2 regions of the Chloroflexus aurantiacus J-10-fl genome follow, and region 1 is predicted to be linked to the other one. Evidence: riboswitches for the same ligand, from Rfam matches in the RefSeq annotation. Region 1 holds a riboswitch; the other holds the start of a gene.
The links. Region 1 has a riboswitch for FMN ahead of ribD (bifunctional diaminohydroxyphosphoribosylaminopyrimidine deaminase/5-amino-6-(5-phosphoribosylamino)uracil reductase RibD). Riboswitches for the same ligand answer to the same signal wherever they lie in the genome.
Positions count from the first base shown of each region.

Region 1 (4,528 bases):
AACCAACCATCTTGACGCCGAGTCGGTGGCCTGGCTCGAACGCCATTTGCAAGAGTACAAGGGAACAGTGATTGCGGTGACGCATGACCGCCACTTTCTCAATAATGTCGCCGGCTGGATTTTAGAGCTTGAGCGTGGGCATGGCATTCCCTGGCGCGGCAACTATTCGAGCTGGCTTGAGCAGAAGCGCCAGAAGCTGGCCGAGAGCGAGAAGGCCGAATCGCAACGACAAAAGGCTCTACAGCGTGAGCTGGAGTGGATTAATATGGCACCGAAGGGGCGGCACGCCAAGTCGAAAGCCCGGATTGCCGCCTACGAACGACTGCTCAGCGAGAATCAGGATCAGCGTGATCGAGAACTCGAAATCTACATCCCACCAGGCCCTCGCCTCGGTGATCTGGTGATCCGGGCGAACGGGGTGACGAAGGCTTACGGCGATAAACTGCTGTACGAAAATCTCAGTTTTGATGTTCCGCCAGGGGCAATTGTGGGTATCGTTGGCCCAAATGGTGCCGGTAAAACCACGCTCTTCCGTATGATCGTCGGGCAGGAACAGCCTGACAGCGGAACACTGGAGATTGGGGCTTCGGTAAAGCTGGGTTATGTCGATCAGAGTCGGGAAGTGCTCGACCCCAGGCAGACCGTCTGGGAAGCGATCTCGGAAGGAAACGACCAGATTGTGCTGGGTGGTCGTCAGGTTAACTCGCGTGCCTATTGTGCCCGCTTCAATTTTAGCGGCAGCGACCAGCAGAAGCTGGTAGGCAGCCTCTCCGGTGGTGAACGTAACCGTGTCCATCTGGCCCGCATTCTCAAATCCGGGGCCAATGTGCTGCTGCTCGACGAGCCGACCAACGATCTTGACGTGCATACCTTGCGGGCACTCGAAGAGGGACTGGAAAACTTTGCCGGTTGTGCCCTGATCATTTCGCACGACCGCTGGTTTCTGGATCGGGTTGCCACGCACATTCTGGCGTTCGAGGGCGATAGCCAGGTGGTCTGGTTCCCCGGTACCTATTCTGAATACGCTGCCGATTACCGACGGCGGAAAGGTGCTGAGGCCGATCATCCACACCGCATCGTCTACCGTCGTCTGACACGGTAGCAGGTAGAGAGTTCGGGCCTGCACGTCGTGGCTGCCCCATACCACACCCCCTTGCCTCCGCTCCTCTCCCACCGGGGAAGAGGAGCGGGGGATTGACGATGCGTTGATCGCCTTCACCCCCGGCTGCTTTTCGGCTGCACGCTATGCATTACCCATACGTCACACAGTAGCCGGTATGATGCATCGGTCGTGCCATTGGGCAACAGGGATCGCCCTGACCGCACCCGGTAGGGGCGCACGGCTATGCGCCCCTCTCGATGCCGGCTATGCATTAGCCACATGTCATGCTGCGTTAGGCCAGGCTGCAAGCGCTCACCGTGGCGCGGGCTTCCAGCCCGCGTGCCGGCATCATCTCCACCGCCGTCAGGTGCTGGTCGTGGCCGTTGTTGTACAGGCACGAACCAAGTGCAACAACACCTCTACGCCCAGGTATCGCATTCATGCCTGACCAACTCAATGATTGGTCACGAGCACATCCAGTACTGCCGTGACCAGGATGGGTAATGGCGGGCCATGCGCCGGATCGTGTGTACGGCTAGCGCGGCAGCCATGCTGCCGCACGCCAAACCCTGCGCCACGCACATGGTGCGCACGTAAGTCAACCCATCCGGCACGTGATAGCACGGCTGGAGCTGTACGCTGCTACCGAGCCAGTTGCCCACAATAGCATACATGGCGATCATATCCGCTGATACACACGTAGTTGACATAAGTTGTGGGTAATGCATAGGGAGTGGGAACGGCGTACCACGCGCTGGATCGTGAGCATGGCTGGCGCGGCAGCATGGCTGCCGCACTCCAAACCCTGCGACACAGCTGCGCACGGTCACCGGGCCAGTCGCCCAAAACAGCACCCATGGTGATCATGCTCGCTGGTACACCCGTGGTTGACACCAGTTGTGGGTAATGCATAGCCATGCCGGTGCGGGATGATGCCGCTATCCACAGGATGTCAGGCGCGTGTCACCCTGCTCACCCTGCTGGTCGCCGGGATGGTGTGAACTCTCTCACAATCATGTAGTCTGTCAGTAACTAATGAGTTGACAGCCCACCATTTTCCGGGTATCGTACCCCATATACGTCGCTACGGCGACAAAATCCGAAGACCTTCGGGGCAAGGTGAAATTCCTGATCGGCGGTAATGGTGGCGTGCCCACACAAGCCCGCGAGCCGTAAGGCAGGACCCGGTGTGATTCCGGGGCCGACGGTATAGTCCGGATGGGAGAAGGTCGGCGGTTGGTTTGGCACGATAGCAGATGAAGAGGCAAGAGCTATTGTATGCTCTTGTCTGTTTTGGCGACTGCGCCGGTAGTAGCCGGGCGCTCGCTTCCTCTGCGTTGCCGCTTCCTCCGCGATGCCCCGAAGGTGTGTTCAGGGGTGTCGCGATGAACCATCAACCACACGTTTTCACGCTCGAATATGCCGTAGAACTGGCTCTGCAACAGGCGGCGGCGGTTGTCGGTCGCACCAGCCCCAATCCGCCGGTTGGGGCGGTGGTTGTGCGTGATGGGCAGGTAGTTGGGCTTGGCGCAACCCAGCCCGCCGGTGGTCCACACGCCGAACGGATAGCCCTGGCCGCAGCCGGTGAGCGGGCACGCGGGGCCGACCTCTACACCACGCTCGAACCATGCACCTTCTACGGGCGCACGCCGCCCTGCACTGAGGCGATCATCGCCGCCGGGATCCGGCGGGTCTTCTTCATTGCCCACGATCCCGATCCGCGCATGGGAGACGGGGCAGCCGCTGTGTTGCAGCCTGCCGGGATCGAGGTGTACCGGATCACGACCGGAGCGGCAACTGTAGCCGGGCAACTGGCTCCGTTTCGCTGTCGGGTGCAGTGTGGTCGGCCACTGGTGACCGCCAAGTACGCCATGACGCTCGATGGCCGTATTGCCACTGCGAGTGGTGATAGCCGTTGGATCACCGATCCGGCAGCCCGTGCCCAGGTGCATCGCCTGCGCGATCAGGTGGATGTGATTATGGTGGGTGTTGGCACTATCCGCAATGATGATCCGCAGTTGACGACGCGCCTTGATCAGCACTGGCGCGAACCACGCCACCCCCTGCGGGTCATTGTTGATAGTCGCGGCCAGACACCTCTGCACGCCCGTGTGGTACGTGGTGATCTTCCCGGTCAAACGCTCATCGCCTGTGTTCAGCCTGAGCCAGCCTGGCTGGCTGCCATGCAGTCCCGTGGCGTGCGGGTTGTGCAATTCCCGCCAGATGCTACCGGGCGCGTCGCTCTCGCACCGTTGTTGCACTATCTGGCTCACGAGGGCTACAACCACCTGCTGGTTGAAGGCGGAGCCATGTTGCTCGGCGCATTGCATGCCGAGTGTTTGATTGACGAGATTTGGGCATTTATCGGGGCGCGTGTCGTGAACGATGCCCTGGCGCCAGGGCCAATGGCCGGACCTGGCGTCGCTTGCATGGCGATGGCTCGCCGTTATCGGCTCCGGCGGCTTGAACAATACGACCAGGATGCGTTGTTGATTGCCACGGCAGTTGATGCACCGTGGTGGGATGTTGAGGAGGTTGCTGATGTTTACCGGCATTGTTGAAGAGATGGGCACAGTTGCTCATATCGTAAGCACGCAAGAACAGGCCAACCAGATCACGATTACCTGTCGCACTGTGCTTGAGGGAACGCGTATCGGCGATAGCATTGCCGTCAATGGCACCTGTCTGACGGTGACGGCACTCACCGCAGATAGCTTCACCGTCGGCCTGAGTCCAGAGACCTTGCGTCGCACCAATCTGGGCCGGCTGCACGTCGGTGACCCGGTGAATCTCGAACGGGCACTGGCGTTTGGTGGTCGGATGGGTGGGCATTACGTGCAGGGGCACGTCGACGGCGTTGGCGAGATTGTAGCGATTGTGCCTGAAGGTGACTCAAAGCGAGTGACAATCCGCCCGCCGGCTGCTTTGCTGCCGTATATCGTCGAAAAAGGCTACATCGCGGTTGACGGCGTCAGCCTGACGGTGGCCGAGATGGGGCGTGAGACGTTTACCGTTGCCCTGGTTGCGTATACCCAATCGGCAGTCATCATGGGCCGTCAGACGGTGGGAGCATTGGTGAATATAGAGGTTGATATTATCGCCAAGTATGTTGAACGCCTGCTTGAGGCGTATCGCCAGGAGGCTCGCTAATGTTCGCATCAGTGGAAGAAGCGCTGCGCGATTACGCGGCTGGCCGGATGATCATCATCGTTGATGATGCTGATCGCGAGAATGAGGGCGATCTGGCCTGTGCTGCACAACACGTCACTGCTGAAACAATTGCATTTATGGCGCGCGAAGGGCGGGGGCTGATCTGTCTGGCGCTCGCCGGCGAGATAGCCGACCGTCTGGGGCTAGAGCCGATGGTACGGCAGAATCGGGCTCGTTTCGGTACCAATTTTACGGTATCAATTGAAGCTGCTCACG
Region 1 covers NC_010175.1:2,995,470-2,999,997, forward strand. Annotated here, with positions in the region: gene ettA (energy-dependent translational throttle protein EttA) at 1-1,102, shown strand, start outside; gene CAUR_RS11500 (hypothetical protein) at 1,395-1,544, opposite strand; FMN riboswitch at 2,204-2,336, shown strand; gene ribD (bifunctional diaminohydroxyphosphoribosylaminopyrimidine deaminase/5-amino-6-(5-phosphoribosylamino)uracil reductase RibD) at 2,488-3,663, shown strand; gene ribE (riboflavin synthase) at 3,644-4,252, shown strand; gene CAUR_RS11520 (bifunctional 3,4-dihydroxy-2-butanone-4-phosphate synthase/GTP cyclohydrolase II) at 4,252-4,528, shown strand, end outside.

Region 2 (4,528 bases), 1.9 Mb from region 1:
CTACAGAATCTGGAAGGTGTGTAGCTCTTGCCGGATGTAGCGGAGGCATTTATAGTTCAGAGCCTCCAATGTATGCAGAACCATGGCTGATAGACTCCGTGCTCCTTTTGGCGCTTGTGTCAAATTGTACCACCAGACAACTTCTTTGGCGCGTACATCTGGGTTGCAGGCGCACGTCGGCCTGTGTGTTGGTGTCTGGCGAGTGTTCTACCTACCGCCACCCCTCACTCAGCACCTACCCGCAAAAAGCACAACGGGTAGGCGAAGGCATTCCCTTCACCTACCCGTCGCAGGTTGTGCGACGTGATCAGTACGATCCGCCCGGTACAAACTCATTCGTGAACGCCTGCTGCACATCAACCGGCGCAGACAGCAATCCCGCTGCGCGCATAAACTCCTCGGTGCGCGTCCAGAGCTGGCCGTCGGTGTAGCCCAAACCGTATTGCGCAGTTAATTCATTTTGCCAGAAGGGAAGACTCTCTTGCAATACCTGGCGTTGTAATGAGAGATCGCCCAGTTGGGCTTCGGGAATGAATTGCAGGCTCAGATCAAACGCCTCATCAGGATTGGCCAGCGTATCGGCCAGCCCGCGCAGACTGGCCCGCACAAATTTCCGTACCAGCTCAGGATTCTGAGCGATCAGGGCCTCACTTACGGCGATACCATTGGCGGCCAGGTTAAAGACATCGGCTGCCAGCAGAACATTCACTTCGACACCCTGACCGCGCAACTGAACCGGTTCGTTCATCGCGTAGCCAATCGCGACCGGCACCTTATCTTCCATCACCGCAGCGGTTTGGGTGAAGCCGATCTCCTGCACGGTCACATCGGCTTCGCTCATACCGCCGGCGTAGAGCGCAGCCAGAAGCGCATAAAAGCTCTCGCCGAAACGGCCAGGAATACCAATCGTCTGCCCGCGCAGGTCATTCACACTTGCCAACGGCACATTGCTCTTGGCGAAGAAGGCAATCGGGAAGCGCTGATAGAGCGTCATGACCGTCTTGACCGGCAATCCTTGCTGGCGAGCCAGCAGTACCGAGGTGCCGCTGGTGGTGGCGAACGCAACCCCACTGGTCGGCCAGGTTGCAGCTCGCTGCAAGACATCATTCTCGAAGTTGTAATCGAAGACGACCTCAATCCCTTCGGCAGCGTAATAGCCTTTGGCAGCCGCGACATAGTAGGGGGCAAACTGAATGTTCGGAATATACGACATCGCCAGCGTGACTTGTTGTAAGGTTGGTTGAGCGTTAGGTGCCGGCGCAGCCGTCGGTGCCGCAGCAGGCGTGGTCGGTGTTGGCGCACTGCACGCGGTGATGAGCAGGATGATCAGGATACCCAGAGTAAGCACACGGAGTTTCATCATTGTCATGCTCCTGAATTGACGTGTGTCATTGCTATGATGCTTCCCAGCGAACCAGTAGTCGTTCCAGCAAACCGGCCAGCACGTAGAGGGTTAACGTGATCAGGGCCAGTGTTGCCAGGGCAACAAAGATCAATGGCGTATCGAACAGACCACGAGCAATATTGATCAACGCGCCCAGGCCAACCCGTCCGGCGACAAACTCGCCGACTACGGCACCGGTTGTGGCGAGCGCCAGCCCGGTGCGGACACCGCCGAACAGTACCGGCAGCGCCAGCGGAGCTTCGACGTAGCGCAGCAGTTGCCAGCGATTGGCGCCACTGATGTATGCCATCTCGATCAGTTCGCGGGGAATGCTGCGAATCGCGACCACCGTATTGATAAGAATCGGCAGAAAGGTGATCAGTGCAGCCACCAGAACTTTCGAGGTCAGGCCGGCGCCAAACCACAGGATAATGAGGGGAGCGACTGCCACCACCGGGATCGCCTGACTGGCGGCCAGCACCGGGGCCAGGGCCTGTTCGAGCCAGCGGATGTGTGCTAGCGTGTAACCCAGGATAAGCGCGATGATCAGTGCCAGCGTGAACCCGCCCAGAGCCGCGCTCAGGGTGGCGAGAGTGTGCTGCCAGAGCAAACCACTACTCAGTGCCTGCCAGAAACGTCCGGCAACCAGGGCCGGCGAAGGCAGAATAAAGGCCGGGTAGCCGCTCAGAGTCACTCCTGCCTGCCAGAATACGAGCAGGAGCATCAGGGTGACTGGTAAACCGAGAGCCGGCCACTCGAAGCGTTGTAGTGATCTGACCCGCGGCGAGACCCTTGTTACAGGCAATGTTTGCTGCATCGTTCCAACTCCTTTCGCGGCGGGCATAGAAAAACCCCGCCGAGCGAACGCTCTTCGGGGTACAGATACGGAAGCATGACGGGAAATGATCCCGCCAGCAATGGCAACGATACGAAGGCGCGCACCGTGTGCGTTACCTGCATCCTTGCCCATATCTGGATCTTCTTTACATCCGGACTGTAACCGTCGGCCCCGGAGTTACACCGGATCCTGCGTGCCTCTCAACACGCTCGTGGGCTATACCACCGATCGGGAATTTCACCCTGCCCCGAAGATCGTTTGTCGCTGTTGATGATAGCATTAATCGGGGATTGATGTCAAGGATAGACGTGCGGGGTGTGGTGTAGAACCCGTTATGAATCTGTAACTTGACCGTGATCCGCAGTTGGCCTGTTCATCATGCTCTGCCGGACAGCATCTTCGGCGACCCATGATCCTCGTGGCATGCGGGAGCCATGTTTCTGCACCAACCGCCTTCTGTACCGGGTACGGTTAGCTTCTGCCCCCCCAACGCGATGGTTTGCTTGAGACGAACTTTTCCGTATGCTACACTTCACTTCGGGAAAGGCGGCACGGTGAAGGAGGAAGCGAATGACCTATCAGAAGATGGTACGTCACTGGTGTATGCTGCTGTTGCTACCGGTATGTGTTACTTTCACTGCCCTCGCCTTCGATCCCACCGTGCAAACCCCATCATTGCTATTGGACGAAGCGTTGACGGTATACTACGGCAACCTGGCCCGCCGTGAGGTCGGGCAGCCGCCACTCCGCTGGAACCGACAACTGACCTATGCGTCGCGCTGGTTTGCCTGGGATTCGGTAGAGAATCGGCCTACTCCATATTGTGGACATCAGGATACCAACGGCCAATGGCCGAGTGATCGGGCACCACTGTTTGGTTATCTGGGTAGTAGTGGTGCTGAAAATGCGTATTGTGGCTACATGAGGCCGCAGGATGCGATCAATGGCTGGTTGAATAGCCCCGGTCATCGGGCTAACTTGCTGAGCGCCGGTCATCGAGAGATTGGGTTGGGCTATTACCGTCGTGCCAGTGATGGGAGAGGCTACATTGCGCAAATGTTTGGGAATGACTCAACGTATGCCCCGGTTATTATCGAGCACGAAGCCCCGCAAACGCTGAACCCTTCAGTATCGTTGTATCTCCATCAGCGACAGGCTCAATCCGGGTTCGCCGGTCTCAGACCAGCAAATGCATTGATGGTGGCCAACGAACCGTGCTTCGTCGATGCGCAATGGTAACCCTTCACCAATGAATTTCGCCATGTGCTACCCGCCGGTGAAGGCTGGCGAACGGTTTATGTGCGAACCCGCGATGATGTCGGCTATACGCAGACGGTGAGCGATACGATCTATCTTGGGGCGAACCTGCCGGTTGCTGATCTGGCCAATACCATGAGTGATCGACAAGAGACGGTGACGCTCGCCGGTTTGAGTCATCCCTCCTTCACCCAGGTACAGTTCAGTTTGGGCTGGCTGGTTGATGAAACATACTCTACGTTTCAACTGCTCTGGGGGGCAGGTGAGCGAGTCGCCGATCCGGCAGCCTGGGGCGGTGGTGCCTTTCGCCTTGCACCGGCATCCGGCGAAAGTTCGGCGTGGGTTTGGGATTACCGGCCACTCCTGTTCAAGGATAGATCTCTGGTAGCGTATGTACGCCTGAAAGTTAGTGACAACACCTCACCCGCCGAAATAGCGCGCTTCGCAGTGGGAGATGGCGACCAGCAGTATGGCCCACTTACGCTGCGCGGAATAGATTTTACCGCTGCCGGTCAGTATCAGGAATTCGCGCTCCCCTTTCGCTATACCGGTAGCGACTTTCTCATCTTCCAGTTCTGGCGCAGTGGTAATACTAATACTGAAGTCTTCGTTGATGCAGTGACAATCTTTACCGCGCCGCAGCCATTGGTGTCGCCGCTCACATTTACTGTTCCCGGCAACAACTACCGTGGTCAGAGTGTGTGGGTACGCTATACCGATGGGCAGGCATTTACCGGGTGGAGTGAAGCCCCTGTGCTACCGGCCCAGCCGATCACCATTTCGCCACGGGTGTTAATGGTGCAGCGCGATAGCCCGCCTCCCCCTCCGGTCGTTCTCTCAACGCCATGCGCCCAGCCATCCTGGCAGGTTGTGCAGGCTGATCCGTGGTTGGGTAGCAGTGCTGAGCAGGGGGCACTGCGTTTGTGGGTCGATCCGAGTGGACTGCCCACCGGTATCCACCAGGGCAGCATCACATTTGCGGCGCCCGGTACAACCTTTCGGCTGACGGTGCCGGTTAATCTGATGGTTGTCGATCAACTGTTTTCAGT
Region 2 covers NC_010175.1:1,109,537-1,114,064, reverse strand. Annotated here, with positions in the region: gene CAUR_RS04265 (ABC transporter substrate-binding protein) at 308-1,363, opposite strand; gene CAUR_RS04260 (ABC transporter permease) at 1,395-2,201, opposite strand; FMN riboswitch at 2,357-2,481, opposite strand; gene CAUR_RS04255 (CAP domain-containing protein) at 2,793-3,461, shown strand; gene CAUR_RS04250 (hypothetical protein) at 3,486-4,528, shown strand, end outside.
Region 2: linked by a shared signal. The riboswitch ahead of CAUR_RS04260 (ABC transporter permease) and the one ahead of ribD (bifunctional diaminohydroxyphosphoribosylaminopyrimidine deaminase/5-amino-6-(5-phosphoribosylamino)uracil reductase RibD) in region 1 are both predicted to bind FMN.